4 regions of the Gordonia ajococcus genome follow, and region 2 is predicted to be linked to each of the others. Evidence: predicted binding sites of a transcription regulator. Region 2 holds the regulator's gene; each other region holds the start of a gene.
The links. The regulator LexA, encoded in region 2, represses DNA repair genes until DNA is damaged. The targets are predictions, from matches to a motif close to CGAACANNTGTTCG.

Region 1 (7,786 bases), 2.5 Mb from region 2:
GCACACCAACCTGGTGGGCACCTACACCCTGCTCGAAGCCGTCCGCGCCCATCAGGTGCGCTATCACCACATCAGCACCGACGAGGTCTACGGCGACCTCGACCTCGACGACCCGGCCCGCTTCACCGAAGCCACCGCCTACAACCCCTCGAGCCCGTACTCGGCGACCAAAGCCGGCTCCGACCTGCTCGTGCGCGCCTGGGTGCGCTCCTTCGGCGTGGCCGCCACCATCTCCAACTGCTCCAACAACTACGGCCCGTACCAGCACATCGAGAAGTTCATCCCCCGCCAGATCACCAACGTGCTCTGCGGGGTACGTCCCAAGCTCTACGGCGACGGCCGCAACGTGCGCGACTGGATCCACGTCGACGACCACAACGACGCGGTGTGGACCATCATCGACCAGGGTCGGATCGGCGAAACGTATCTGATCGGCGCCGACGGCGAGGTCGACAACCGCACCGTCGTGGAAACCATCCTCGAACTCCTCGGCCAGCCGAAGGATGCCTTCGACTTCGTCACCGACCGCCCCGGCCACGACCGCCGCTACGCCATCGACTCCACCCGCCTGCGCACCGAACTCGGCTGGCAACCCAACTACGTCGACTTCCGCGCCGGCCTGGCCGCCACCATCGACTGGTACCGCGACAACACCAGCTGGTGGCAACCCGCCAAAGACGCCGTCGAACAGAAATACGCCGCCACCGAGCGGGTGACGGGCTAGTTCGCGGCCGGTCGTTTGGCGTTCTCGCAGTTCCGCCCCCTACGGTGTTCACATGCGCGTACTCGTGAGCGGCGGCGCGGGCTACATCGGCTCGCACACCGTGATCCAGCTGGTCTCCGCCGGACATGACGTCGTCATCGTCGACGACTTCAGCAATGCCAAGCCCACGGTCGTCGGTCGGCTCGAGGCCTTGAGCGGTCGTTCCATCCCGGTACACGCCTTCGACCTCGCGGACGTGGACAAGACCGAGCACTTCTTCGCCCACGAGGACGTCGACGCGGTGATCCACTTCGCCGGGTACAAGGCGGTCGGTGAGTCGGTGGCCAAGCCGCTGGACTACTACCAGAACAACCTCGGCACGACGTTCTCGCTGTTGCGGGCGATGGAACGCCACAACGTGCACACGCTGGTCTTCTCGTCGTCGGCGACCGTCTACGGCGCCGACCCCGAGTTGCCGATGACCGAGGACCTCCCGACGTCGGCGACCAACCCGTACGGCTGGACCAAGGTGATGATCGAGCAGGTGCTGCGCGACGTCGCGGCCAGTTCCGACGCCTGGCGGATCGCGGCGCTGCGCTACTTCAACCCGGTGGGTGCGCACCCGAGCGGTCAGATCGGTGAGGACCCGTCGGGCATCCCGAACAATCTGATGCCATTCGTCGCGCAGGTCGCCGTCGGCCGGCGCGAGAAGTTGTCGGTCTTCGGCGACGACTACGACACCCCGGACGGCACCGGCGTTCGCGACTACATCCACGTCGACGACCTCGCGGCCGGGCACGTCGCCGCACTGGACCGCATCAGCACTGGTCATACCGGCATGTCGACGTGGAACCTCGGAACCGGACAAGGCGTTTCGGTCCTCGAAGTCGTGCACGCTTTCGAAAAGGCGAGCGGCAAGCCGATTCCGTACGAGATCGCACCGCGCCGGCCCGGTGACATCGCCGCGTCGTACGCCGATCCCACCCGCGCGAACGCCGACCTGAACTGGCACGCCACCAAGACGATCGACGACATGTGCGCCGACACCTGGCGCTGGCAGTCGGGAAACCCGACGGGCTATCCGGACGCCTGAGCCGTCACCGATCGGCGTACGGATCGTCGGGATCGACGGTCTCGTCGGTGGCCCACCCGATGTAGCGGCGGGCCGACGTCTCGACGACCTCGCGTGCGTTCTCGTCGACGACGACGCCGAACGCGTCGTACAGTCGATCGAAGGGTAGTGCCGTGACCCGGTCGGCGATCTGACGAACGAGTCTGGGCGACAACGGGATCATGTTCGGGTAGCTGCGCATGAAGGTCACCATCCCCGGCTGCATGACGCCTTTGATCGTGTCGCCGGTCAGCAACGCTCCCCGACCGTCGGCGGCACCCGGCAGGTGCAGGACCGCGCTACCCGGAAAATGCCCGCCGCACTGGATGATTCGCACCCCGTTGAGGATCTCGGCGTCGCCGGACCAGAACTCGACGACAGGATCCGGCCGGGTCAGCCATCGACGATCGAGATCGTTGTAGTAGACCGGCACCCCACCGAACCGGTGACTGAGAGACACACTGGCGCCGTAGAGGTGCGGATGACTGGCCGTGATGGCTGCGACGCCGCCGCATTCCACCAGCCGGTCGACGAGAGAGGGACCGACGAAACCCGGTGGTTCCCAGAGGATGTTTCCCTGCGAAGTGGCCACCAGGAATCCCTGCTGGCCGATGCCGACCGACGGCCTCAGCGAAAGTCGGGTGAGGCCCGGCTCGACCTCGGCGACGTCGAGCGCATTGTCGGCGTCCTCGTCGAGTCGGGTCCACTGTTGTCCGCTTGTCGGAATCCACTGCCGGTCGTCGTCGCAGATCGGACAGACCTCGGGAAGGTCCGCGTCGGGCGCGTACTCGTTCGCGCAGAAGACACACATCCACGGCTGCATGACTCGACGCTAACCCCGTTGCCAGCCTCGGGCCCTGATCTCCGAGGGATGTGGTCCATCGGACCGACGTGGGTCAGCACTATATCAGTGCATACCGACAGAAGATTTGCACACGAACTCCATCGACAATCGTTGCACGCCTTGATATTCAGGCGTACGCTCGAACATACATTCGTAACAACGGCATCGGGGGGGGTGACCGTCTTGATCGAGATCTCGAACTCCGACGTCGTGCCGTCGACCCGCGCCTCCGAACTCGTGCAAGAACTACACCGGATCACCACCGAACTGCAGACCGTCGACCTGACACAATGCTCCGATGCCGAGCTCGTCGACGTCGCCGCCGACACCGAACGCGCCATCGCCCGACTCACTTTCGCCGGCGACCGGCAGATCGTCGAGATCGCCGACCGCGACCTGCCCCACAAAACCGGGCACCGCAGCATCACCCAGTTCATGACCCACCGCCTGCGCATGGCCGACCCCATGCGCCGCACCAAACAACGCCACGCGACCGCCACCCACCTCAGCCCGACCGGCGAACCACTCGAACCCGAACGCCCCGCTCTGGCAGAGGCATTGGCCGACGGCAAGATCAACACCTCCCACATCCGGGCGGTACTCGACGTGCTCGACCAGATCCCGCACGCCGTCGACCACGACGTGAAACTCGCCGCCGAACGACAGATGGCCGAAATCGCCGTCGACCACACCCCCGCCGACATCACCGCCCTCGGCGCCCGCCTGTTGGCCCACCTCGACCCCGACGGAACACTCGCCGACGACACCGACCGCAAACGCCGTCGCAAACTGTCGGTCAACCGGCAACGCGCCGACGGCACCGCCAAGATGTCCGCCGACCTCACACCCGAACTCCTCGCGCGGATCACCATGCTGCTCGCGGTCTGGGCCAAACCCGGCATGAACAACCCCGACGACCCCGAATCACCGCACGGGTCGATCGAGAATGCCGACCCCGAGATGGTCGAAGCCGCTGCCGCACGTGATGATCGCAGCGATGCGCAGCGCAACCACGACGCGTTCGACGCCTTGCTGAAGGCTGTGTTCGAGGACGGCCTGCTCGGCAAGAGTCACCGCGGGTTGCCGATACAGGTGATCGTCAAAGCCGACCTCAACGATCTGATCCGCGAAGCCGGGTTCGCCACCACCGCCACCGGCACGCTGATCCCCATCCCCGACCTCATCGACATGGCCGCCGACGCCCAACCCTGGCTGGCCGTGTTCAAAGACGCCACCGCCGTCCCGCTCTACTTCGGACGCGGCAAACGCCTGGCCACCCGCGAACAACGACTCGTGTCCTTCGCCCGACCCGACGGCGAGGTCTGCTCCACACCCGACTGCGACCTATCCGCCGCACACGTGGAAATGCACCACGCGCAACTCGACTGGGGTCTCGGTGGCCTCACCGACATCACCGACCTCGCACCCGCATGCCCGAAACACAACCGCATGGTCGGCGACCAGCCCGGCCAATACACCACCCGCATGGTGCGGGAAGGACCCGACGAAGGCCGTTGCACCTGGCAACTCAACGCCGAACCCGGCGCACCACCCAACCCCGAACGTGTGAACCGGCGACCCGACATACCCCGACGGTTCGCCGAGCACCTTGAACAGGTGCGCACCGAGATCCACGGGCCCGACGAGGCGTCCGGCGATCAGTCGCGCCTTCAGCTGCGCCAGATCATCGACCTACGCAACGCCTCCGACGCCGAAGCCACCCTCGCCTCGATAATGCTCGCCGCCGCATACCCGCGCGCCTGAGATGGCATCGGTATGACGTTGTGCCCGGAATCCGGGCACAACGTCATACCGGTCTGAAGCAGAAAGCCCGATGCTCGCGAAGGGCGGCGCGACGAGCAGGCCTCGCACCAAAGCCGAGGACGCCGGACCACATACGACCTCGTCCCGGGTCAGCCGACGGGCGGCGCCTCGGCCGGCGGGACGCCCACAGCCGGCACACCCTCCACCGGCGCAGGCGGGTACACCAGGTCGTTGACGCGGTAGACGACGGCCTCGCCCTGCCGGAACACCTCGGTCAGACCGGGGGCCCCGTTCTCGCGCAGTTCCAGGAACGGGTCGCCCTGGTGGCCGTTCTCGGGATCGGGCCGGCCGCGCTGGAACTCCCAGTAGCTCGTCGGGGAGTCGATCACGTAGTGCACGTTCATGTCCCGGACGATCTGGTCGATCGCGGGGTCGGCGCCGATCTTCGCGACACCCCAGAAGACGTCGCGCTGCCGATCGGAGAACTCGTTGGCGCGGTAGAACGGGAACATCGGGGTGACGCCGGTGACCGGGTACATCCAACCGGTGCCCTGGTCGAGGTTGTTGAGGACGAGCACGTCCTGGGCGTCGGGTTGCGAGGCGAGCCATGCGTAGGCGGCGAGGTCGTCAGGGCCGATGTACTTGCCGCCCCGTTCCTTCGACGCGATCTGCGCGTTCGGCGAGTAGCGGACCACCGCGGCGCCGGCGATCAGGGCCAGCAACACCACGTACGTGGTCGCGACCACCCAACCGGCGCGGTTCGTGCCCGTGGTGGAGGTCTCGTCCGACGGCCCGAACCGCCGCCCGATGACGCCGATGAGGGCGACCACGGACACGCCGATCGCGACACCTGCGGCCGCCGCCGAGAAGATGGCGACCACGAAGGTGAGTCGGTGCGGCGAGTTGTAGAAGTAGCCCCCGATGGCGCCGAGCGGGTAGGACAGCGGGCCGAGTGACACCACCGAGTTCGCCGTCACGAGCGCGAAGACCAGCCACGCCGCGAGTCCGGCCCAGCACCGCAACCAGGCCAGGACCCCGAGGCCGAGGACGGTCACGATGATCAGCGGCCAGACCGGGAAGTGATCGAGATTCAGCGGGATCGTGCCGTTGAACGCACCCTGCGCCAGGCCGTCGAGTATTCCGATCCCTTCTTCACGGAAGTCGAAGAACGGGAGTTCGTTGGTGTCCGCGACGCGGATCGTGCCGAGGACCACCGGGAAGATCAGGATCAGCGTGAGGACGGCCGTGACCGCGAGGGTCGCGAGATCACCCACACGGCTCACCGCCGGTCGCCAGAGGCCCTCACACAGCCACCACAGTCCCACGATGACACCGACGAGGATCAGACCGGAGGGATGCGTGGCCGTCACACCGGCCACCGCCAGGGCGGCCGGTAGCACACGAGACCGGTCGCGGACCACGCTGAGAACCAGTACCGCCGCGACCGGAGCAAGACTCACGCCAACCGCATTCGGCACCGACGTCAGCTGCACTTCGACGTACGGCAGTGACGGGAACAGCGCGGCGACGGCGGCGGCGGTACCCGCGATGAGAGCGGAGGTGTCGACGTCGTAGCGGTGTCGGGCGAACCAGTAGGCCAGTGACGCCACACCCAGCGGCACCGTGACCGCCAGTACCGCAGGCGAATACGTGTTGTACAACTCGACCGGATTCGCGCCGGTCAACGGGAACAGCAAGGCGCCCAGGGCATGCCACGTGTTCGGGTAATAGTTGAACCCGTGGGTGTCGTAGTTCATCAGCTCGCCCATGCGCAGGGCCGAACCGATCCCGGTCTCGTGGATCCACCGCAGAGAACTGGCGTGCCACAACGAGTCCCACACCTGCGAGATGTTGTCGAGTCCCGCGAACGCGGTCTTGGCCACCGGCCGGATGCAGGTGATCGCGATGATGAGTCCGCCGAGACCGAGACCGGCGACCACGCGCAGCATCGCGGTACGCCCGACTCCTGGTTCGCTCGTATCCGCAGGCACCGGCACAAACCGTCGTGCGACGCCGGTGCGCAGCAGGCGGGAATACGCCCACGCCACCGCGAGAGCGAGAACCAGCCCCACGAGCGCCGAGATCGGGTTCCACACGAAGCCGACCGCGGAGTACAGCACGGTGAGGATCGAGACCAGCGCGAACGTGATGGCCGGTCCCGCCGCGAGCGCCACCGGCCACGACAGGTTCATCCGGCGTCCTACGAATGCACCAGGCAGGATCAGCACGAGCGCGGACACGATCACGACCCACGCAGCCAGCACCATCACCCCGCGCCTTTCCACACTCGCCTGTCACCCCGCGGTTGAGACCCGTTTCCACTCCCTGCCGGGCCCCGACCAAACACTCAGCAGGGTACCCGGCGCCGTATCAGTGCGACTGTCCGGTGACGACGCTCTCGTCGGGCATCGGTTGCCCGTCGGACACCGGGAGGACCTCCGGGCGATGCTTCGAGTGCCCGGACGCCGCGACGGCGAGGCAGACCAGGGCTGCGACCGCACCGAACACGAACATCTCCGTGTAGGTGATCGACGTCCAGGTCCCGGTGATCCAGGCCAGGACCGCGGGGACGGCGAAGCCGAGGTAGGTCACGCTGTAGAACACCGCGGTCAGACCGGCGAGGTCGTCCGGACCGGCGATGCGCTGCACCTCGAGCAGGCCGGCGATCAGGGCCATCCCGTAGCCGCAGCCGAGCAGGGTTGCGGCGACCAGTGACAGCCACACGGTCAGCACGTGTGCCGCCACGGCGGCGACGAGCATGCCCGCGACGAGGGTCGTGAGCGCGACGACCACGCCGCGCGAACTGCCCGGCACATCGATGCGCCGACCCACCGACTGGATGCCGAACCCGGCGCCGAGTCCGAGGACGCAGCACAGGGCGGCGAAGGCGATCGGCGCCCCGGAGGTCCGTGCCGACATGAGCGCCGGGATGATCGCGTACGCCGTCGCGGCGGCACCGAAGACCCACGGCGCGACCGGCAGGACCACGAACATGAACCGTCGGTGACCGGCGGCCGGGATACGCAGGTCGTCGCGCAGGCGGCCGGGCGACAGGCTGGGGAAACGCGTCTCGGGGACGACAGTCAGAAGAGCTCCCGCGCACACCGCGACGGCGATGTTCACCAGGTACGGCAGCACGTGCGGCCACGGGCCCCACTGGGCGAGCACGCCGGCGACACCCGCGCCGATTCCGAAGCCGGCGGTCAGGCTCATCGCCGCACGTCCGGCGCCGATCCCGGCTCGCGCACCGTCGCGGTCGGACAGTTCCTTGATCCAGCTGCCGCCGACCGCCATCGACAGACCGAGCGCGACGCCGCTGCAGATGCGTCCCACGGTCAGCAACTCCACCGACTGCGACCCCGCG
Region 2 (7,786 bases):
GGGCGGACGGCACCGCCGTGGACGCGCTGCAGGTGCCCGCCGCGTTCGAGAACGGCCAGGTCGCGCCGAACCGTCTCGCTGGTCACGTCGAACTTCGCGGCGAGCTCGGCGACCGAGGCGCGCCCTGCGACGCGAACCTCCTCGGCGATGGCCTGCTGTCTCTCCTCGGCGTACACACCGGCTCCGTTCTGATCGTTCCTGCTCACTCGGCCACCGCGAAATGTGGGAATATGTGGCTTTGAATGTTGTAGTAACTGTGTTTACGCCTTTTTATGTTGACAAGTCAAGCCAAATTTGTAACCGTGGTCACATGACGCAGATTCTGACGGGGACGCCGGTCGTCGGTGGTGTGGCTCATGGACCCGCACTGTGGCCGGGACGCCGTCCCGACCACAGTGCGGAGGCGCTCGGCGCCGGTGTCGAGATCTCCGAGGACCAGCGCCCGGAGGAGGTCGCACGATTCACTGCGGCGGCAGGCGTCGTCGCCGCGCGACTCCGTGAGCGCGCGTCGCAGAACACCGGCGTCGCCGCGGAAGTACTCGCCGCCACCGCCGGACTCGCGGAAGACCGCGGCTGGATCGGTGCGGCGTCGGCCCTGATCGCCAGGGGTACGCCGGCACCGTCGGCCGCCGTTGCCGCCACCGAACAGTTCGCCGCGGTGTTCACCAAGCTGGGCGGCCTGATGGCCGAGCGGGTCACGGACCTCAACGACGTCCGCGACCGCGTGCTCGCCGAGCTCCTGGGACTGCCCGAACCCGGGTTGTCCACGCCGGAGGTGCCCTCGATCCTGCTGGCCGACGACCTCGCACCCGCCGACACGGCCGGCCTCGACCCCACCACCACGATTGCCCTCGTGACGCGACTGGGTGGGCCCACCAGCCACACCGCGATCATCGCCCGTCAGCTCGGCATCCCGTGCGTCGTCGCGGTGTCCGGACTCGTCGGGATCGATGCGGGTACGGCGATCCTCGTCGACGGCACCACGGGTGAGATCGCCGTCGACCCCGATGACACCGCCGCGCGAGCCCGAGTCGAGGAGTATCGGCGTCACGCCGCTCGCGTCGCCGGATGGTCGGGTCCGGGTCGCACCGGCGACGGGGTGGAGGTGGCGATCCTGGCCAACGTCGCCGACGGGTCGTCGGCCCGCGCAGCAACCGATCACCCGGTGGAGGGTGTCGGACTGTTCCGTACCGAATTGGCCTTCCTCGAGCGCGCCGAGGAGCCTTCGGTCGACGAGCAGGCGGGCATCTATCGCGAGGTGCTGGACGCTTTCGACGGCCGCAAGGTGGTCATCCGCACCCTCGACGCCGGCTCGGACAAGCCGCTGCGCTTCGTGACCCATCCCGACGAGGCCAACCCGGCACTCGGTGTGCGCGGCGATCGAATCGCCTTGGCGCACCCCGAGATCCGCGCGCGCCAGCTCGACGCGATCGCCCGGGCGGCGCTGGAGGCCGACGCGCAGCCGTGGGTCATGGCCCCGATGATCGCCTCACCCGCCGAGGCGGCGACATTCGCCGCGCAGGTGCGCGAGCGTGGACTCGTCGCCGGTGTGATGATCGAGGTTCCCGCCGCGGCGATCCTGGCCCCGGCGATCCTGGCCGAGGTGGACTTCGTCTCGATCGGCACCAATGACCTCACGCAGTACACGATGGCCGCTGACCGAATGTCCGCCGAGCTCGCATCGCTGACCGATCCGTGGCAGCCGGCCGTGCTGCATCTCGTCGCAACGGTCGCCCGGGCCGGACGTGATCAGGGCAAACCGGTGGGCGTCTGCGGAGAGGCCGCGGCCGATCCGCATCTCGCCTGCGTGCTGGTCGGACTCGGGGTGACCTCGTTGTCGAGCGCTCCCGTCGCGGCGCCCGCGGTCGGCGCCCGGCTCGGCGCGGTCACCCTGGCAACCTGCGAAAACGCGGCGGCGGCCGCGCTGGCCGCCACCGATCCGGCTGCAGCTCGCGCGGCGGTCGCCGCGGTACTCGACAGTGACGAGGTCAGACTCGCCTCATCACGGTGACGACCTTGCCGAGGATGACGGCCTCGTCGCCCGGGATCGGGTCGAACAACTCGTTGTGCGGCATCAGCCAGACATGACCCTTCTGGCGTTTGAAGGTCTTGACCGTGGCCTCGCCGTCGATCATCGCGGCCACGATGTCGCCGTTGTCGGCCACGTTCTGCTGGCGGACGACGACCCAGTCGCCGTCGCAGATCGCGGCGTCGATCATCGACTCGCCGACGACCTTCAGCAGGAACAGCGATCCCTCGCCGACGAGCTCCCGGGGGAGTGGGAACACGTCCTCGACGGCTTCCTCGGCGAGGATCGGTCCGCCTGCGGCGATCCGGCCGAGCACCGGTACGAAAGTGGGTTCGGGCAGTGCTCCGCCGGTCGGCGAGGTCGGCGTCGGGGGTTCGCTCGGCGCGATGTTCACCGCCCGCGGACGGTTGGCATCACGTTTGAGAAGGCCCTTGCGTTCGAGCGTCCGCAGCTGATGGGCGACCGAGGAGGTCGAGGTGAGACCCACCTCGTCACCGATCTCGCGGATGCTCGGCGGGTAACCGCGTTCTCGCACGGATTTGCGGATCACCTCGAGAACTCCGCGCTGCCGCGGCGTCAGCGACGCCTCGGCAGCCGCCATGTCCGCCGGGGTGACGGGCTCGTCGGCGCCCCGCGCTCCGGTGCGCTTACCGCCGTCATCGCTCATGATCGGGTTCCTCTCGATTCCGAACGTGCTGGTAGATCGCTTGTCTTTCGACGAGCCTAGCCGAGAACGCCGACCGCATCAAACATTTGTTCGACGTGTCGCGAGACAATTGTCGGAGTGCCGTGCTACAAATCGAACATCAGTTCATCGAACGGATGATCGACATTCGAACAGTTCGACCGGGACGACGCGGTCCCACTCACGAACACCGTTCGACCGGATACACGGAGGGCACCATGCGCACCGCCACTCTCATCGACCCCGTCCACCTCGACCCCGCCCGGCACGACCCCGCCCGGCACGGCGGTCCCGTCCGCGGCGACGTCCTGGAGCGTCCGCGCCCGACACGTCGGGGAGACGCCCGGCGGCCCGTCGACAACCGTCCGGTGCCGGAATCGGCGGTCCGGGTCCGCCGCGTCGCGTCCACCCAGTGCGCGTCGCCGGTGGGTATGCGCGGTCGTGGACCGGTGGTCCCGGCGTGGCGTCCCGCCGAGGCGGCTCCCGCGGCCGTCATCCGCCGGCGTCGCCGCACGGCGACCGCTGTCCTCGCCGGCGTCGCGCTCGCCCTGGCCGTGTGGGTCATCGCGGTCGTCGGCCAGAACTACGCCGCGTCGGTCACGCCTGCCGCGGTCGGCACCGAGGTCGTGCACGTTCGGTCGGGTGACTCGCTGAGCACGATCGCCTCGCGGGTCGCCCCCGAGATGCCGCGTGAGGCCGTCGTCGACGAGATCATCCAGCTGAATGACCTCGCGTCGAGCGGGCTGCGCGTCGGCCAGCCGCTCCTCACCCCCCGGTACCACTGAGGCCGGGCGGTATCCTCGATGCCACAGGGACCAGCCGAGCACCGGCCCGGCATGCGGCGCGGCTGCATCAGAGCGTCCCGTGACCTGCGTGAGGATACGATGCGCTGCCCCTTCTGCAAGAACGACGACACCAAGGTCATCGACTCGCGTGTCGCTGATGAGGGGCAGGCCATCCGGCGCCGCCGCTCCTGCGTGGAGTGTGGGCGACGCTTCTCGACCGTGGAGAGTGCGGTCCTCTCGGTGGTGAAACGCAACGGCGTCACCGAACCGTTCAGTCGCGAGAAGGTGATGCGAGGTGTCCGGCGCGCATGCCAGGGGCGCCACGTCGCCGAGGACGCTCTCGCCCAGCTCGCCCAGCAGGTCGAGGACACCGTCCGCGCCAGTGGTTCGGCCGAGATCCCCAGCAATGAGGTGGGACTCGCGATCCTGAAGCCGCTGCGGGACCTCGACGAGGTCGCCTACCTGCGCTTCGCGTCGGTGTACCGGTCCTTCGACTCCCTCGAGGACTTCCAGCGCGAGATCGACGACCTCCGGGCCGCTTCAGCCGAGTCGGTCAAGAGTTCGTAGGACCCGCTTCTCCGACACCGGGAACGCGGTGCCCAGCCGTTCGGCGAACAATCCGACCCGCAGCTCCTCGACGAGCCACTGCGCCTCGTCGTTGACGTGCGCTTTCCGGTGTTCGGGTACCTGGGCCAGCCGCTGCGCCCACCGTTCGGTCACGCGGTCGATCACGGCGACTCCGGCCTGATCTCGCGCGGCGGAAGCCGGGAGTGCCGTCAACCGTGCCTCGGCGGCCGCGAGGTAGCGCGGCACGTTCTCCAGATGATGTCGCGGAGTGGCGGCCACGAATCCGTCGAAGACGAGGTTGTCGAGTTGTTCGGCGACGTCGTCGGCGGCGAGCGAACCCGCATGACGGTCGATCGCGGCGCGTACCGGCGCCACCGAGCCGAGCGACTCCACCGCGAGAGAGAAATACTCCGGAGCCGACTCGGTGATCCGTGGACGGATCTTCTCCGTCAGGGTGCGAAACGCCTCGGGTGAACGCACGGCGGACGCGGTCCCGGCGTGAAGGCCGGCGACGACGTCGCGGATCGCCCGGCGTGTGCAGTCGGCCAGCAATGTATCGAGATCCGCATAGGGACTCTGGCTCAACGCCAGCCGGCCGGCGGCGCCGAGCGAACTCGCCACGCGCCGGTGCAGTGGCGGGATCGCCAGGTCGAGGAGCGCGACGATCCCCCTCTCCGCCAGGCGATCTCGGGCCTGCTCCGACACCGCGTCGATCACGACCACCCCGCGTGTACGTCCGGCGTCGTCGGTGATCGCGTCGACGGTCGGGTACCTGGTGAGGCGCTGACCGGCGATGTCGACGGTCCGCTGCGCGGCGAGAGTGCCGATGCCGTCGTCGGTCCAGCTGCGATACAGCGTGCGTTTCACCGTCTTCGACGCCGCGGGCGTCGTCGCACGCTGAAGCTCGTCGATCGAGTCGGCACGCGCGGTGATCCGTCCGTCGTCGTCGGCGACCGCGAAATGCATCCGCAGATGGAGGGGAATCCGGTCGAGGTCGAAATCGGCGGCGGTGACCGTCATCTGGGTGATCGTGGTGAGTTCGCGGGCGAGCCCGACCGCGAGCGGTTCGCTGCGAGGCGTGAGACGGGCCAGCGCCAGGTCGGCGAACCGCTGGGCGGGGGACATCGACTTGCGCAACCTCTTGGGCAGCGATTTCACCAGTGCGGTGGCCAGTTCCGACCGCATCCCGGGCACGGACCAGTCGAAGCCCGCCGACCGGACGTGGGGCAGCAGTGCGCGCGGGATGATCACGGTGACACCGTCATCGGGTGCGCCGGGTTCGAACCGGTAGCGGAGCTCGAGTCGGGTGTCGCCCTGCTGCCACGCACCCGGATAGTCGGTCGGTGCGGCCTCGGCGGTTGCCGTGACATCCTCGGGCTTGAGGTCCAGAAGGGCAGGATCGCTGCGCCGTGCCTTCTTCCACCACGTGTCGAAGTGACGTGCGGAGGTGACCTCGGCGCCGACCCGGTTGTCGTAGAACTCGAAGAGCTGATCCTCGGTGATCACGAGTCCGCGTTCGCGCCTACGGTTCTCGACGTCGGCGGCGGCCTCGAGGAGGGCGCGGTTGCGTTCGAAGAACGGGTGCTGGGTACGCCAGTCTCCCTCGACGAGGGCATGGCGGATGAACAGCTCGCGCGAGACGACCGGGTCGATGGGACCGTAGTCGACGCGGCGACGGGCGACGAGGGTGACGCCGTAGAGGGTGACCCGCTCGTACGCCATCGCGGCGCCACGTTTCGACGACCAGTGCGGCTCGCTGTGCGTGCGTTTGACCAGATCCCCGGCCAGTTTCTCCGCCCACAACGGATCGATCCCGGCGACCGTGTGCGCGAACAGCCGGGAGGTCTCCAGGACCTCCGCGGCCATGATGAACGCCGGCGGTTTCTTGGCCAGCGGCGACGCCGGGAAGATCATGAGCGTCGTGTTCCGCGCCCCGGTGAATTCACGACCCTCGGTGTTGCGGACCGCGATGTTGCTGAGCAGACCCGACAGGATCGCGCGGTGGACGGCATCGGCGTCGACCTGCGGCAACTCCTCGCCGGCCGGACGCACGGGCCAGTCGAGATCCTTGACGATCTCGGTGAGCTGACGGTGCAGGTCCCGCCACTCCCGGATGCGCAGGAAGTGCAGGAACTCCCGCTCGCACATCCGCCGGAACCTGCTGCCGGACAACTCCTTGCGCTGTTCGTCCAGGTATCGCCACAGTTCGACGTAGGACAGGAAGTCCGACTGCGGCACGACGAATCGACGATGGGAGGCGTCGGCCGCCTCGCGATGTTCGGCCGGCCGTTCGCGCGGATCGGGCAGCGACATCGCGGACGCGATGACCAGCAGGTGGTCGAGGCAGCCGAGTTCGCGACCCGCGATCAGCATGCGGGCGATCCGCGGGTCGACCGGTATCCGCGACATCGAACGGCCGACGGGGGTGAGGCGCGGCGGGCCGCCTTCGCGGCTCACGGTGATCGCGCCGAGTTCGGTCAGCACGCCCATACCGTCGCGGATCGCGCGCTCGTCGGGCGGCTGGACGAACGGGAAATCCGCGATCTCACCGAGTTTGAGCGAGGTCATCTGCAGGATGACCGCGGCCAGGTTGGTGCGCAGGATCTCCGGGTCGGTGAACGCCGGCCGCGAGTCGAAGTCGTTCTCGCTGTAGAGCCGGATACAGACACCCGGCGCGACGCGACCGCATCGGCCGGCGCGCTGGCGGGCGCTGGCCTGCGAGACCGGTTCGATGGGAAGACGATTCACCTTGGTGCGGGTCGAGTACCGGCTGATGCGAGCGGTGCCGGTGTCGATGACGTAGCGGATGCCGGGCACCGTGACCGATGTCTCGGCGACATTGGTGGCCAGGACGATCCGTCGACCGTTCGACGGAGCGAAGACCTTCTGTTGGTCGGCGATCGACAGACGTGCGAACAGCGGGACGATCTCCGCACCGCCATCGCGGCCGGTTCCGGTGCGGCGCCGCAACGCATCCGCGGTCTCGCGGATGTCGCGCTCGGTGGGTAGGAACACCAGGATGTCGCCCCGGCCGCCGGCCCACAACTCGTCGATCGCGGCGTCGATGCCCTGGATCTGGTCGAGGTCGGCGTGCTCGCCGCCCCCGGTGTCGTCGCCGCTGTCCGGGCGTTCCTGGAGGCTCAGGGGCCGGTAACGGATCTCGACGGGGTAGGTGCGACCGGACACCTCGATGACCGGCACCGAGGCGTCGGGTGTGCTGAAATGCCGTGCGAAACGGGCGGGTTCGATGGTGGCCGAGGTGATGATCACCTTCAGGTCCGGTCGTTGCGGCAGCAGCCGGCGCAGATAGCCGAGGATGAAGTCGATGTTGAGGCTGCGCTCGTGGGCTTCGTCGATGATCAGCGTGTCGTAGCGCCGCAGCATCGGATCGGTGGCGATCTCGCGGAGCAGGATGCCGTCGGTCATCACGCGGATCAGGGTGTCGGCCCCCGAACGGTCGGTGAACCGGACCGAGTAGCCGACCGCGTCACCGAGTTCGGTGTCGGTCTCGTCGGCGATGCGTTTGGCCACCGAGCTCGCCGCGATACGACGCGGCTGGGTGTGCCCGATCGTGCCGCGGATGCCGCGCCCGAGTTCGAGGCAGATCTTCGGTAGCTGTGTTGTCTTACCCGAGCCGGTCTCGCCGGCCACCACCACGACCTGATGGTCCCGGATGGCGTCGGCGATCTCCTCACGAGCTGCCGACACGGGGAGTTCGTC
Region 3 (7,786 bases), 960 kb from region 2:
CTGGCGTTGTGTAGTTCCTCGCGGCCGATGGTGATCGTACCGGGGGCCAGGTTCTCGTGCGCCCGCACGATGGCGGCGAACATACCGTTGACCTCGGCGTCGTAGGAGTTCTTCTTGAAGCCGAAGGCGGCGAGCGAATACGCGTGGTCCCAGGCGGTTCCGCCGCAGGAGGCGTGCGAATGCTGCGCGTTGAGGTTGACGTTCGCCTCGGTGTAGATCGAGCCGAAACGCTTGCTCAGCTTCTCCATCAGCCCCATGTGGTGCGACTGGAAAAGGCAGGCGATGTCGGCGGTCAGGAAGACCACGCGCTTGCCGGTCGCCTGGTCGACGATGATGTAGGCACGCGCCCAGCATCGTTGGAGAAGTCCGGCCGCGACCTGCTCGGGGTTGGAGTAGCCCATCATGCCCTGTCCGGCGACGGCACCCGTGACGTCGCCGATGCCGCAGCCGACGAGGTAGTCCGTCGAATCGGCCGGAGCCGCCGACGCCTTACCGGCCCGGCCCGTGTTCAGCGCCAGGCCGGCGCCCGCGGCGGTCACCGCCGCACCGGCGATCAGTTGTCTCCGTGTCACGTTCACGTAGTGGGTCCCTTTCCGGCGTTCTCTGGGGCGTCGACGATGTGAGTCGACAGGTTGGTGACCGTGGCGTCGGCGATGAGGTCGCAGACGGTGCGGTCGCGGATGTTGAGGTACGACAGGGTGATTCCGTCGGTGGCGGCGAGGATGAGCGGTGCCAGTTCGGTGGTGGGCCGGTCCCAGCCGGTGCCGGTGACCGTGGCGACGCCGTCGAGTGCTCCGGCGATCGCCTCGTAATACCGGAGGTACATCTGTGCGCCGAGGTCGCTCAGACCGTCGGTCTGCCTGGCGTACTGGTTGAGCGAGATCATCGCCTGCTCACGGTCGGGGTCGGCCTGCACTCCGTCGATGTAGGCAGAGAGCGCGGTCTGGAGAATCGCCAGCACGCCGGCCCGTCCCGGCAAGATGTCCTGGGTGCCCTCGCCGAGCGCCGCACCCACGGCGCTGAGCTCCTTCTCGGTTCCGTGCTCGACGAGTGCGGCGAGGAGTTCGTCACGGGTGGCGAACACGTAATGGAAGGTCGACAGCGTGACGCCGGCCTCCGCGCAGATCGCTCGCGTGGTCGCGCCGTCGACCCCGCGTCGGGCGATCACCCGAAATGCGGACTCCAGCAGTAGTTCTCGCCGTTCCTCGACAGGCATCCTCATGGTCGTGGCACCGTCACCGCAGTTGGGTCATCTGAGGTCATCGAGGATCTCGCGTGCCGCACGACGGCCCGAGCGCACCGCGCCGTCCATGTAACCGGTCCAGTGGTCCGAGGTCTCCGTCCCGGCCCAGTGGATGGGGCCGACGGGCTCGCGGAGTGCGGGGCCGTATCTGGTTAGTGTCCCCGGTCGGCTGACGGCGACCGGGCCGCCGCGCGACCACGGTTCGAGGTCCCACTTGAACACACCGTGGTCGATGAAATCCCGTGCCTCGGGACCGAAGTACTCGACGAAGTTGGCGATGCACTCCCTGACCAGCGTGGATTCGGGTGCGTGGTCGAGGCGTCGCATCGCGTCGGCCGAGATGAAGCCCATCAGGATGTGCTGGTTGTCGGCGTAGCTCTCGAAGGTGACATCGATGGGGCGTCCGGACCCGTAGACCTGCCCGGACAGACCTTTGTCCCGCCAGCACGGTCGACGGTAGATCGCCGCGAACTTGCTGACCGCACCCATCCGGTAGCCGCGGTGGATCCCGATGCGTGCGGCGGGAAGCCCTGGGCGGTAGTCGATCTGGCCGGCGATGGCGGGGGACATGGCGACGATGACACGGCGGGCGCGGTGGGTTCCGGCGTCGCCGGTGACGGTCGCGATGCCGTCGGAATACGAGATCGACCGGACGGGCGCGTGGTAGACCACGTTCGCGGCGAGCTCGCGGGCCATCCGCAGCGGGATGAGTGCGGCGCCCCCTTCGAAGAGCCGCTCCTGCGCCCCGCCGTCGGTGCTCAGGAGTCGGACGAGGGTCCCGGGATTCTGTTCGTCACCGGATGCCGCGATGTAGTTGAGGTAGTAGAGCGCGGACACCTCGTCGGGCCGGACGGACAGTGGCGCCGACATCGCGATCTGCACCAGGTCGCGCGCCGTCTGGGTGTCGGCGATCTGGTGGGTGTACTGCCCCCACGTGATCGAGTCCAGGTAGGCGGCGTTCGGGTGTTTCCACGGTTCGCCGACGGGGAATCCGGCCAGTGCATCGGCCTGCGCCCGGGCCAGGGCGGCACCCGCCTGTCCGAGGTCGGCGACGGCCGGTACCGGCAGGGCGGCGGGTACGCGCGTCGTGCCGGTGCGGCTGACGAAGATGCTGTCGCCGGCGTTGTAGGTGCGCAGGGTTCGGACGTCGTACTCGCGCGCCAGTCCGGCGATGTGACCCTGTGTCGGACCGATGAATTCGGCCCCGGCGTCGAGCGTGGCACCCAGCCTGGGCGAGGCGATGTTGTGCACGCGGCCGCCCGCGCGTTCCCGGGCTTCCAGCACGGTGACCGAGGCTCCCGCGGCTTTGAGAGCCTTCGCAGCAGCGAGTCCGGACAGTCCTGCTCCGACGACGATGACGTCGACGATCCCCGACGGTGCCGCCGATGCCCGTCCGGAACCGACGAGCGAAGCCCCCGCCACCGCGCCGGTCACTGCCAGCGTTCCGCCGAGGAAGTTCCGGCGTGAGAGGTGTGTGCTCATGTGATCCCCCGATCTCCTGGTGGCGCGAGAGTATCGACCACATGTTCAGGTCAGATGACCTGAAGTATCGAGAGAGTAACAGGGAAGTGTGAGGTGCGACACCCCGCTACACACGTAGAATCGCCACTTCCGGCACAGCGCTGCTTGGGAGTAGCGCCGGTGTGCCCGAAGTGGCGATGAAGCGGAGACTTATCTGCGCGCGCGATCATCACGGCGCGCACTCGGGCGCGGCCGCGGAATCAGGGACCGGAAATCAGTCCTTGTTGCCGGGGATTCCGACCATGAATCCGACCCCGATGATGATGCACGAGATCAGCGCGACGACGAACATGACCCAATAGGCTGGCATGTGCCTCACGGTACTGCGGGAGATGTTCGTCCGCAGCTACTCCGGGATCATTGAGGTCCAAGTACCCGCAGGTCGTGGGCACAAGGTTGCGAGGAGGATCGAGGCGAGGGTGGCTTCGGCGTCGGAGGCGTTGCGCAGGTCGATGACTTGGCGCAGGTGCAGGCGTGGCTGATCGCCGGACGCCGGGTCGGGTCCGTGGATTTCGGTGCGCACCTGTTCAAGGTGCTCGGCGAAGCGTCGGGGTATGTCGGGTCGCCGGTTGATGCGTTCGGGATTCGGAGGCGCGCCGGGTTCGGCGTTGAGCCGCCAGGCGCAACGGCCCGCGTCGGGGCCCTCGCGGACCATGCGGGTGGTGTATTGGCCGGGTTGCCCTCCGACCATCCGATTGTGTTTCGGACACGCGGGTGCGAGGTCGGTGATGTCGGTGAGTCCGCCGAGGCCCCAATCGAGTTGGGCGTGATGCATTTCCACGTGTGCTGCGGATAGGTCGCAGTCGGGTGTGGAGCAGACCTCGCCGTCGGGTCGGGCGAAGGACACCAGTCGTTGTTCGCGGGTGGCCAGGCGTTTGCCGCGTCCGAAGTACAGCGGTATCGCGGTGGCGTCTTTGAACACGGCCAGCCAGTGTTGGGCGTCGGCGGCGAGGTCGATGAGGTCGGGGATGGGGATCAAAGTGCCGGTGGCGGTGGTGGCGAACCCGGCTTCGCGGATCAGATCGTTGAGGTCGGCTTTGACGATCACCTGTATCGGCAACCCGCGGTGACTCTTGCCGAGCAGGCCGTCCTCGAGCACAGCCTTCAGCAAGGCGTTGAACGCGTCGTGGTTGCGCTGCGCATCGCTGCGATCATCACGTGCGGCCGCGGCTTCGACCATCTCGGGGTCGGCATTCTCGATCGACCCGTGCGGTGATTCGGGGTCGTCGGGGTTGTTCATGCCGGGTTTGGCCCAGACCGCGAGCAGCATGGTGATCCGCGCGAGGAGTTCGGGTGTGAGGTCGGCGGACATCTTGGCGGTGCCGTCGGCGCGTTGCCGGTTGACCGACAGTTTGCGACGGCGTTTGCGGTCGGTGTCGTCGGCGAGTGTTCCGTCGGGGTCGAGGTGGGCCAACAGGCGTGCGCCGAGGTTGGTGATGTCGGCGGGGGTGTGGTCGACGGCGATTTCGGTCATCTGTCGTTCGGCGGCGATCTTCACGTCGTGGTCGACGGCGTGCGGGATCTGGTCGAGCACGTCGATGACCGCACGCACATGGGCGGGGCCGACATGTCCGTCGGCGAAGGCGTCGGCCAGGGTGGGGTGCTGGGGTGGGAGTGGTTCGCCGGTAGGGCTGGGAAAGGTTGCGGTGGCCGACATCTGGTCGCGGCGCCGCATGGGTTCGGCGATCCGGAGGCGGTGGGTCATGAACTGGATGACGCTGCGGTGCCCGGTCTTACGGGGTAGGTCACGTTCGGTGGCTTCGACGACCTGACGGTCCCCGGCGAAACTCAGTCGCGCGACGGCACGTTCGGTCTCCGCGGCGACCTCCACGAGTTCGGAATCGGTGCACGAGGCCAGATCGACAGTCTGGATCCCATCAATGAGGGCGTGCAGACTGCGAACGAGTTCGGTGGCCCGCGACGGCGGCACGTCTGAAGTGATGATGGCTTCACTGCTGGACATGCTGCACACCCCCGTCCGTCCTGCGAATGTATGTTCGACAGTACGCGCTATCGCGTTGCCGTGCAATGAAAACCGATCATCAGTTATCCGTCGCGAATTGTCGGTACGGCGTGCTAGGACGCGCGGGACTTCGGTGCATGATGACCGCAGATCACTCTGTCGTTCGGGCGGTGGGGTGTTCTGAATCACTCTGGGCCAAAGGGTCCCTCACGGTGGGACGTGTCAGTAGCGTCCGAAACGTCCTGGCCAGCCCACTTCTCAGGCGGATCTCTCATGACTCTCGAGCTCTCGACGCCTCCGGGTGTCGTCGGTGCCGTGCCCGCGGCACCAGCGACCGCGGCGACGCCGGTGCGGTCCACGTCGCGCTCGCGCCGACTCCCGCTCCTGCGTACCAATTCGATTCGTGTCCTGCGCCAGTCCATCGGCCTGATCCTCGTGGTCGGTGTCTGGCAGCTCGGAGCACGAGACTGGTTGGGTGCCACCACGCCTGCGCCGACCGAGGTGGTCACCGCCGGTTGGGAACTCGTTCGCACCGGTGAACTGTGGACCCACCTCGCCGCCTCCGGGCGTCGAGTGGCCATCGGCCTGGCCATCGGTATCGTCATCGGTGCCGTCCTGGGTGCCGCCGCCGGACTGTTCAAGGTCGCCGAGGATGTGGTCAACGCGCCCGTCCAGGTACTGCGCATGATGCCGGCTGTCGCACTGGTGCCGGTGTTCATCATCTGGTTCGGGATCGGCGACGAGTTCAAGATCGCACTCATCATCGTGGCGCCGATCTTCCCGATCTATCTCAATGTCGTCGCCGGCATCCGTGGGGTCGACCAGAAACTGATCGAGGCCGCGGAGTCGTTGGAACTGACACGGTTCGAGCTGATCCGATACGTCGTCCTTCCCGGTGCACTGCCGCAGATCTTCGTCGGCCTCCGCCAGGCGCTGGGTATCGGCTGGCTGGTGCTCGTCGTCGCGGAGATGCAGACGACGCCCGTCGGTCTCGGCTTCCTGATGAACGACGCGAAGGAATACCTCCGCACCGACCAGATCTTCCTGGTGCTGGTCATCTACGCGATCCTCGGTCTGCTGACCGACATCGCCGTGCGTGTGCTCGAACGCCGGTTCCTGTCCTGGCGCAACGGATTCGAAGGTCGGTGACAGATGGTCATCGGTAACGAGAACAGGGTTGTGGTCGCCGGAGCAGGCCGCGAGTTCGACGGGCGGACGGTCCTGGCCGACGTCGATCTGACCATCGAACCGGGAGAGTTCGTCGCCCTCCTCGGGGCGAGTGGCTCGGGCAAGAGCACGCTGTTGCGGGGGATCGGTGGCCTCGACCGTGGATTCACCGGCATCATCGAGGCCCCGGCCGCCAAGGCCATCGTGTTCCAGGAACACCGGCTCATGCCGTGGTTGTCCGTATGGCGCAATGTCGCTCTCGGCCTACGCGGCGGCAACACGCGGGACCGTGCAAGACGCGCGCTCGAGGAGGTCGGTCTCGCCTCGAAGTCCGACGCGTGGCCCTCGACCCTGTCGGGTGGCGAGGCGCAGCGGACGGCACTGGCCCGCGGCCTCGTCCGCGAGCCCGAACTGCTGTTGCTCGACGAACCGTTCGGTGCACTGGACGCACTGACCAGGATCAACGCCCAGAAGCTCGTCGCGCGACTGTGGGAAACACATCGCCCGGCAACTCTTCTCGTCACCCACGACGTGGAAGAGGCGTTGCTGCTCGCCGATCGCGCCCTGATCCTGCGGGGCGGCCACATCGACGAGGAGATCGTCGTCGACCTTCCCCGTCCTCGCCGGGTGACCGATCCCGAGTTCGTCGCCCTACGTTCGCGTCTGCTCGCCGGACTCGGTGTCGGCGACGGCGAACCCATCCGAACGACCACCACTGATCAGGAGTACACACATGTCTGAGCAACTGACGCTGTCCACCGATGTGCTCGTGATCGGCGGCGGGCCGGCGGCCACCTGGGCGGCCATCCATGCCCGCGACGCGGGTGCGGAGGTCATCATCGTCGACAAGGGATACTGCGGTACCTCGGGCACGACGGCGCCCGCCGGAACCGGTGTCTGGTACGTGGCTCCCGATCCTGACGAGCGCGCCAAGGCCAAGGCGAGCCGCGAGACGCTGGGCGGAAACCTCGCCGACCACGCGTGGATGGACCGGGTGCTCGACCAGACCTACGCCAATATGCACCGGCTGGGCACCGAGGCCCGGTATCCGTTCCCGGTCGACGACCGAACCGGCGAACCCATCCGTACCGGCGTCCAGGGCCCCGAGTACATGCGACGGATGCGGGCCTGGGTCCAGCGCCGCGGTGTGCAGATCCTGGACCATTCGCCGGTTCTCGAACTCCTCACCGACGCGTCCGGCGCGGTGGGCGGCGCGGTGGGCTACCAGCGCCAGGCCGATCGCGACTTCCGCGTCACGGCAGGGGCGGTCGTCCTCGCCACCGGTGGCTGCGCGTTCTTGTCCACAGCGCTGGGCACCAACGTCGACACCGGTGACGGTGCACTCATGGCAGCCGAGGTCGGGGCGTCGTTCTCCGGCATGGAGTTCGCGAACGCCTACGCCATCGTCCCCAAAGGCTCGACGGTAACGAAGACCGCGTACTACGGGTACGCGACCTTCTTCCACGCCGACGGACGCATCGTCGAGGGCGCGGGGTCGATGAAGGGGAGGTCGATGATCGCCCGGACGTTGCTGAACGAACCCGTCTTCGCCCAACTCGACCGTGCCGACGAGACGGTCGCAGCGAAGATGCGGAAGGGGCAACCCAACTTCTTCCTGCAGTTCGATCGCCGTGGAATCGACCCGTTCACACAGCGTTTCGAGGTCGACCTGCTCGCCGAGGGAACCGTGCGGGGAACCGGCGGCATCGACGTCGTCGACGACGACTGCTGGACGGGAGTACCCGGCCTGTACGCGGCCGGCGACGCGGCGACCCGCGAGCGCATCTGTGGCGGCTTCACCGGTGGTGGCAGCCACAATTCGGCGTGGGCGATGTCCTCCGGCAGCTTCGCCGGTGCGGCGGCCGCCCGAGCGTCCCGCAGCGCGGGCGGCG
Region 4 (7,786 bases), 100 kb from region 2:
CACGCCGGGTCAGGGCGAGTGATCCTGGTACCAGCGCGTTCGCCCGGCTGACCTAGACTGGTTCCACGCTGCCGCGGGGTCCGCTGGAGCGGATCGGCTGCGGCACGCCGAGACAGCGACATGAGGAGAAATCAGTGAGTCACAACGGCGCGACCGTTCCCGAGGTCGGTCAGGGCACCGCCCGGGTCAAGCGGGGGATGGCCGAGATGCTCAAGGGCGGCGTGATCATGGATGTGGTCACCCCCGAGCAGGCGAAGATCGCCGAGGACGCCGGCGCGGTGGCCGTGATGGCTCTCGAGCGGGTGCCCGCCGACATCCGCGCCCAGGGTGGGGTCTCGCGGATGAGCGACCCGGACATGATCGACGGGATCATCTCCGCGGTGTCGATCCCGGTGATGGCCAAGGCGCGCATCGGGCATTTCGTCGAGGCGCAGATCCTGCAGAGTCTGGGCGTGGACTACGTCGACGAGTCCGAGGTGCTTACCCCGGCCGACTACTCCAACCACATCGACAAGTGGGCGTTCACCGTGCCGTTCGTGTGCGGTGCGACCAACCTGGGTGAGGCGCTGCGTCGTATCACCGAGGGTGCGGCGATGATCCGTTCCAAGGGTGAGGCCGGTACCGGTGACGTGTCCAACGCCACGACGCACATGCGCAAGATCCGCGACGAGATCCGCCGCCTGACGTCGCTGCCGAAGGACGAGTTGTACGTGGCGGCAAAGGAACTGCAGGCTCCCTACGACCTGGTGGTCGAGGTCGCCGAGGCCGGCAAGCTGCCGGTGACGCTGTTCACCGCCGGCGGTATCGCCACCCCGGCGGATGCGGCGATGATGATGCAGCTCGGCGCCGAGGGCGTGTTCGTGGGTTCGGGGATCTTCAAGTCCGGCAACCCGGCTCAGCGTGCGGCCGCGATCGTGCAGGCCACCACCTTCCACGACGACCCCGACGTGCTGGCCAAGGTCTCGCGCGGTCTGGGCGAGGCCATGGTCGGCATCAACGTCGACGACATCCCGCAGCCGCACCGCCTGGCCGAGCGCGGCTGGTGACCCCGACCGCCGGAACACCCCTGTTCAACACGCCGGAGACCGAACAGTCGACATGCGTAGCGAGCCGGGGGTGTTCCGGCGGTAGGATCTGCTGATCATGGATGCGGCGACCATCGTTCGGGACACCTCGGTCTCGGGCACACACATCGTGGGTGACTTGCGGCTCGAGTGGTCGGCGGCGTGCAACGTCGGACGGGTCCGCGAGACCAACGAGGACGCCGCACTCGCCCTTCCGGGCATGTACCTCATCGCCGACGGCATGGGCGGTCACGACAGCGGCGAACTCGCCAGCGAGGCCGCGCTGCTCACCCTCGCCGAGGCGACGAGCGCCGGCGAACTGAACGCCACCAGGCTCCAGCTCGACGATCTGCTGGTCGCCGCGCAGCGCCGCATCGGCGAGATCGACACCGAGACCGACCGCCGCGCGGGTACCACCGCCACCGGCGCCGTGCTCGTCACCCACGAACAGAGTCCGCACTGGCTGGTCCTGAACATCGGCGACTCGCGCACCTACCGGTACCAGAACGGGTCGCTGCAGCAGCTGACGACCGACCACTCGCAGGTCCAGGAATTCATCGACGCGGGCTTCCTGACGCCGGAGGAGGCGCGAACCGACCCGCGCCGCAACGTCATCACCCGCGCACTCGGTGCGGGGATGGTCGACCCTGTCCCGGACTTCTTCAACACGCCGGCCTTCCCGGGCGACGTCCTGCTCCTGTGTACCGACGGGCTCACCGGTGAACTGCCCGACGAGGAGATCGGCGACATCCTCGCCAATGCGTCGACCTCTGACGAAGCCGCCGAACGTCTCGTCGACGCGGCGCTCGCGCTCGGCGCCCACGACAACGTCACCGTCATCGTGGTGACCGTGCACGAGTCGGTCCCGACCCTGACGATGCCCGCTCTCGACGGGGAGACCACCGGCGAGGCGACGGTCGCCGGCCCCGAGTGACCGCGGCGATCTGATGAATACAGGTCACGACCCCTCGGTGCACGACCACCCCGGGACTCCGAGTGCCTCCGAGGGCGCCGACACCGGGATGGACGCCGGCGCAACCTATGTCGAGTACTGCGGCGAACGGATCGCACTCGATGCCGAGCGGCGCTTCTTCATCGGGCGCGAGGCCGATCTGTCCATCGATGACAACCCGTATCTCCACCGCCGATTCCTGGTGGTGCACAACGAGAACGGGCTGTGGTGGCTGACCAATCTGGGCACCCACCTGTCGGCGAGCGTCTCCGCGGGCGACGTCGGCTTCTCGGCCACGCTCGGCCCGGGCGCGCGGATGCCGCTCGTGTTCGGCGAGACGACCATCGTGTTCACCGCCGGACCCACCACCTACGAGCTGAGCGTGTTCGCCCGTGCGCCGCAGGTGAAGTCGGTGACGCGCCCGGAGTTCAGCGGCGGCCACACCACCCAGGGCGTTCCGACCCTGACCGAGAGCCAGAAGCTGCTGATCGTCGTGCTGGCAGAGGAGATACTGCGCCGCGAGGGGACCGGCGCCTCGGCGATCCCGTCCTCGGCACAGGCGGCGCGGCGCCTGGGCTGGCCGCTGACCAAGTTCAACCGCAAGCTCGACAACGTCTGCGACAAGCTCGACCAGCTCGGCGTCAGCGGAATGCGCGGCGGTGGTGGCAAACTCGCCAGCAACCGCCGGACCAAGCTCGTCGAGTACGCGGTGTCCTCGCGCATCGTGACCCGCGAAGACCTCCCGCTCATCGACGCCGAGGCGGCGAGGAACGCCGCCGGCTGATGCCGACCGTCTGACCTGCGGTCATGGCATGGGTAGTTCTCCCCATGCGGTGGGGAGTTCTCCCCATCGACCGGGACGCGAAACGCTCATAATCTTCAACTCATCGCCGGAACGACCCGGCACCGACCATCCGGTTCGATTGAGTGAAGAGGAAGCACACATGACTGCGATCGCCCACCCGGCCCCCCAGCACCTGCGCCAGATCAACGCTCGACGCGACGCCGAGGCGCAGGCCCGCCGGCAGGAGGCTCTGGCCCGTCTCGCAGCCCGCCGGATGCCGCTTCCCGGACAGGTCTCCCGCCAGAGTCAGCCCGGACTCGGCCACCGCGCGGGTCACCCCCACCTGCACCGCGTCGCCTCGCCGATGCCGGTCGCGGAGAGCGCGGTGAAGGTGGAGACCTCCACCGGTCGCGCCAAGCCGAACCTCACCTCCCGCGAGGTCGAGGTGCTCCGGACCTGGATGCTCGTCGACTCCAAGCCCGCCGTCGCCCAGGAGCTCTACATCTCGCTGGGCACGGTCAACACCCATCTGACCCGGATTCGCGCCAAGTACGCCGAGATCGGTCGTCCCGCACCCACCAAGGCGTCGCTCGTCGCCCGCGCCATCCAGGACGGGATCATGACGCTCGACGAGCTCTGACGCCGACGTCCGGACCGGGGAACTCTGTGGTCCGGCCTCCGGCCGGGTCGCCCGGTGCGGAATACTGGTCTGCGTGGCAGCCATCGAGGACATACTCCAGGTCGAGCGGATCGAGACCGACATCTACCGGGGTGGTGCGTTCCCGAGTCACCTCCAGCGCACCTTCGGCGGACAGGTTGCCGGACAGGCGCTGATGTCCGCGACGCGCACGGTCGACGCCGACCACCACGTCCATTCGCTGCACGGATACTTCCTGCGGCCCGGTGACCCGGACATTCCCGCCGTGTTCCTCGTCGACCGCGTCCGCGACGGTCGTTCCTTCGTCACCCGGCGGGTCACCGGAATCCAGCGCGGCGAGGCGATTTTCACGATGTCGGCCTCCTTCCACGTCCGCACCGACCAGGGCTATGAACACCAGGACCGCATGCCACCGGTCCCGGACCCCGAAGAACTCAACGACCGCCTCGACGAGCTCGCGGAGGAAGAGCGAGCGGTGTTCAAGGAGTGGCGCAACTTCGACCTCCGCATCGTGCCGCCCGAGAAAATGGTGACCTCGCCCTATTTCGCTGCGCAGCAACGGGTCTGGTTCCGTTATCGGCATCCGCTGCCCGCCGACACGGTGTTCCACGTGGGGACGCTCGCCTACATGAGTGACATGACGCTCCTCGGGTCGTCGCGGGTGCCCCACCCCGAGGTCAACCCTCAGGTCGCCTCCCTGGACCACGCGATGTGGTTCATGCGCCCGTTCCGCGCCGACGACTGGTTGCTCTACGACCAGACCTCGCCGTCTGCCGACGGCGGCCGCGCCCTGACGCAGGGCCGCATCTTCGACCGGCAGGGACGCATGGTCGCGGCCGTCACGCAGGAGGGACTCGCGCGCACCGGTCGCGAGATGCCCGAAGATCAGCACGCCCGGACCGATCGGTGAGCGCCGGATCGCGACCGCGGATCGGGGTTCTCGCGCTACAGGGTGACGTGCGCGAGCACGTCCACGCCCTGCAGGCCAGCGGTGCCGACGCCCTGCCCATCCGCAGGCGGGCCGAACTCGACGAGATCGACGGCATCGTCATCCCGGGCGGGGAGTCGACGACGATGAGCAAGCTGCTCGGCATCTTCGATCTCTTCGATCCACTCGTCGAGCGCCTCTCCGACGGACTGCCGGCCTACGGTTCTTGCGCGGGCATGATCATGCTCGCCTCCACCATCCTCGACACCCGTCCCGACGCGCGGCACCTCGACGCCCTCGACATCACGGTGCGCCGCAACGCCTTCGGTCGTCAGGTGGAGAGTTTCGAGACCGATCTCGACTTCGCCGGCATCACCGATCGCGTCGGCGCCCCGGCGATGCGCGCGGTCTTCATCCGGGCGCCGTGGGTCGAGTCGATCTCGCCCGACGTCGAGGTTCTCGCCCGGGTCCCACGGGGTCCGGCCGAGGGGAGGATCGTCGCCGTACGCCAGGGGAAGGTGCTCGCGACGTCGTTCCATCCGGAAGTGACCGGCGACCGTCGTGTACATGAATACTTCGTGGAGATGGTGCGTCGGTAAGATCGTGCCGAACCAGCGATAGTGCAAGCGCCTGCGGCAGGAGTCGGCAGGTAGAGGAACGCCGGATGTGGGGCTCGTGGGCCCGGCAGCGTGCCGCGGGCACCCCCCGCCGCGCACCGGCACCGGGAAAGGACGGACATGAGCGGCCATTCCAAATGGGCCACCACCAAGCACAAGAAGGCGGTCATCGATGCCAAGCGCGGCAAGATGTTCGCCAAGCTCATCAAGAACATCGAGGTGGCGGCACGTACCGGCGGTGGTGACCCGGCCGGCAACCCGACTCTCTTCGACGCCATCCAGAAGGCGAAGAAGTCCTCGGTGCCCAACGACAACATCGAACGCGCCCGTAAGCGCGGCGGTGGTGAAGAGGCGGGCGGCGCCGACTGGCAGACCATCATGTACGAGGGCTACGGCCCCAACGGCGTGGCGATCCTGATCGAGTGCCTCACCGACAACCGCAACCGCGCCGCCGGTGAGGTCCGCACCGCGATGACCCGCAACGGCGGCAACATGGCCGACCCGGGCTCGGTGTCGTACCTGTTCACCCGTAAGGGCGTCGTCACGCTCGAGAAGAACGGCCAGTCCGAGGACGACGTCCTGATGGCCGTGCTCGACGCCGGTGCCGAAGAGGTCACCGATCTCGGGGACACCTTCGAGATCGTCAGCGAGCCGACCGACCTGGTCGCGGTGCGCAGCGCCCTGCAGGACGCGGGTATCGACTACGACTCGGCCGAGGCCAGCTTCCGCGCATCGGTGGAGGTCGCCGTCGATGCCGACGGCGCGCGCAAGGTCTTCAAGCTGATCGACGCACTCGAGGACTCCGACGACGTGCAGAACGTCTACAGCAACGTCGACATCAGCGACGAGGTCCTCGCCGAGCTCGAGAACGACTGATCGCCCACCGCCTTCACGAGGGCGTGTTGATCATCGGAGTTGTCCCCGCGCCCCGATAGGATCTCGAACAACTGTTCGTAACACTGTTCGGATTCCTGGGAGGGTACGAGTGCGCGTCATGGGCGTCGATCCGGGTCTCACCCGGTGCGGTATCGCACTGGTGGAGTCGGGTCGTGGGAGGTCGGTGACCGCACTCGACGTGGACGTGGTGCGCACGCCGAGCGACATGGAACTGGCCGAGCGTCTGCTGGCCGTCTACACCTCGGCGTGTCACTGGCTCGATGTCCATCAGCCCGATGTGGTCGCCATCGAACGGGTCTTCGCGCAGAACCAGGTGTCGACCGCGATGGGTACCGCGCAGGCCGGCGGCGTGATCGCGCTCGCGGCGAGCCAGCGTGGCGTACCCGTACGCTTCCACACGCCGTCGGAGGTCAAGGCCGCCGTCACCGGCAGCGGTCGCGCGGACAAGGCGCAGGTCACCGCGATGGTCACCCGGATTCTCGGCATGCAGACCAAGCCGAAACCCGCCGACGCCGCGGACGCACTCGCGCTCGCGATCTGTCACTGCTGGCGCGGGCCCATGATGGAGCGGATGGCCGCCGCGCAGAAACAGGCCGACGCGGCCGCCGCGAAGCACCGTCAGCGGCTCGCCCAGGCACGAGAGGGGAGTCGCGCATGATCGCGTCAGTCCGCGGTCCGGTTCTCGAGATCGCCCTCGACCATGCCGTGATCGACTGTGCCGGAGTCGGTTACCGGGTGCTCGCGACCCCGGTGACGTTGTCGCGGCTGCGGCGCGGCGACGAGGCGACGCTTCTCACCTCGATGATCGTCCGCGAGGACTCGATGACGCTGTACGGGTTCACCGAACCCGACGCCCGCGCGCTGTTCGCGCTGCTGCAGACGGTGACCGGGGTCGGTCCGCGGCTGGCGATGGCGACTCTCGCAGTCCTCGAGCCGGAGGCGTTACGTCGCGCACTCGCCGACTCCGACACCAAGGCGCTGACGTCGGTGCCCGGCATCGGCAAGCGCGTCGCCGAACGACTCTGCGTCGAACTCCGGGACAAGGTCGACCGGCCGGCGGGCGACACGTCGGCCGGCACCGTCGTCGCCGGCGGAATCCGCGAACAGGTCGCCGAGGCGCTCGTCGGCCTCGGCTTCACCGCCGGCCCGGCCGAGAAGGCGGTCACCGCGGTGCTCGCCGAGAATCCCGACGCCGACGCCTCCACCGCGCTCCGCCGCTCGTTGGCGCTGCTGGGCAAGGCCTCGTGATGACGGGCGACCCCGACGACCTCGAGGAACGCGAGGTCAACGCGACACCGGTCCGTTCCGACGGTGACCTCGACGCAGGCCTGCGTCCCCGGTCGCTGGCCGACTTCATCGGTCAACCGCGCGTCTGCGAACAGCTCGAGCTCGTCCTGCACGGGGCGAAGGGACGCGGCGGGACCCCCGACCACATCCTGCTGTCCGGTCCACCGGGACTCGGCAAGACCTCGCTCGCCATGATCATCGCCTCGGAGATGGGCGCCGCGATCCGCGTGACGTCGGGACCGGCGCTCGAACGCGCCGGTGACCTCGCCGCGATGCTGTCGAATCTCGTCGAGGGTGACGTCCTGTTCATCGACGAGATCCACCGCATCGCCCGGCCGGCCGAGGAGATGCTGTACCTCGCGATGGAGGACTTCCGCGTCGACGTGGTGGTCGGCAAGGGGCCGGGCGCCACGTCGATTCCGCTGGACGTCGCCCCGTTCACCCTGGTCGGCGCCACCACCCGCTCCGGCTCGCTGACCGGCCCGCTGCGCGACCGCTTCGGGTTCACCGCGCACATGGAGTTCTACGACCCGGCCGAACTCGTCCAGGTCCTGAACCGTTCCGCGGGAATCCTCGGCATGGGACTGCGTCCCGACGCC

Region 1: GAA2_RS02170 (DUF222 domain-containing protein) is a predicted target of LexA. The motif match lies at 2,799-2,812, and genes of this name have one in related genera.
Region 3: GAA2_RS09285 (DUF222 domain-containing protein) is a predicted target of LexA. The motif match lies at 4,751-4,764, and genes of this name have one in related genera.
Region 4: ruvC (crossover junction endodeoxyribonuclease RuvC) is a predicted target of LexA. The motif match lies at 5,944-5,957, and genes of this name have one in related genera.

What each region holds. Positions count from the first base shown of each region.
Region 1 covers NZ_CP052884.1:481,430-489,215, reverse strand. The annotation lists gene rfbB (dTDP-glucose 4,6-dehydratase) at 1-724, shown strand, start outside; gene galE (UDP-glucose 4-epimerase GalE) at 777-1,796, shown strand; gene GAA2_RS02175 (hydrolase) at 1,801-2,637, opposite strand; gene GAA2_RS02170 (DUF222 domain-containing protein) at 2,869-4,422, shown strand; gene GAA2_RS02165 (DUF6541 family protein) at 4,572-6,689, opposite strand; gene GAA2_RS02160 (MFS transporter) at 6,793-7,786, opposite strand, start outside.
Region 2 covers NZ_CP052884.1:2,990,820-2,998,605, reverse strand. The annotation lists gene GAA2_RS13520 (DeoR/GlpR family DNA-binding transcription regulator) at 1-176, opposite strand, end outside; gene GAA2_RS13515 (phosphoenolpyruvate--protein phosphotransferase) at 311-2,011, shown strand; gene lexA (transcriptional repressor LexA) at 1,989-2,696, opposite strand; gene GAA2_RS13505 (LysM peptidoglycan-binding domain-containing protein) at 2,933-3,499, shown strand; gene nrdR (transcriptional regulator NrdR) at 3,599-4,066, shown strand; gene hrpA (ATP-dependent RNA helicase HrpA) at 4,040-7,786, opposite strand, start outside.
Region 3 covers NZ_CP052884.1:2,029,652-2,037,437, forward strand. The annotation lists gene GAA2_RS09270 (neutral/alkaline ceramidase) at 1-578, opposite strand, end outside; gene GAA2_RS09275 (TetR/AcrR family transcriptional regulator) at 575-1,216, opposite strand; gene GAA2_RS09280 (flavin monoamine oxidase family protein) at 1,250-2,725, opposite strand; gene GAA2_RS09285 (DUF222 domain-containing protein) at 3,111-4,727, opposite strand; gene GAA2_RS09290 (ABC transporter permease) at 5,001-5,876, shown strand; gene GAA2_RS09295 (ABC transporter ATP-binding protein) at 5,880-6,635, shown strand; gene GAA2_RS09300 (FAD-dependent oxidoreductase) at 6,628-7,786, shown strand, end outside.
Region 4 covers NZ_CP052884.1:2,886,769-2,894,554, reverse strand. The annotation lists gene GAA2_RS13050 (hypothetical protein) at 1-22, shown strand, start outside; gene pdxS (pyridoxal 5'-phosphate synthase lyase subunit PdxS) at 135-1,046, shown strand; gene GAA2_RS13040 (PP2C family protein-serine/threonine phosphatase) at 1,144-1,998, shown strand; gene GAA2_RS13035 (hypothetical protein) at 2,012-2,800, shown strand; gene GAA2_RS13030 (helix-turn-helix transcriptional regulator) at 2,961-3,440, shown strand; gene GAA2_RS13025 (acyl-CoA thioesterase) at 3,514-4,368, shown strand; gene pdxT (pyridoxal 5'-phosphate synthase glutaminase subunit PdxT) at 4,365-4,985, shown strand; gene GAA2_RS13015 (YebC/PmpR family DNA-binding transcriptional regulator) at 5,124-5,879, shown strand; gene ruvC (crossover junction endodeoxyribonuclease RuvC) at 5,989-6,558, shown strand; gene ruvA (Holliday junction branch migration protein RuvA) at 6,555-7,148, shown strand; gene ruvB (Holliday junction branch migration DNA helicase RuvB) at 7,148-7,786, shown strand, end outside.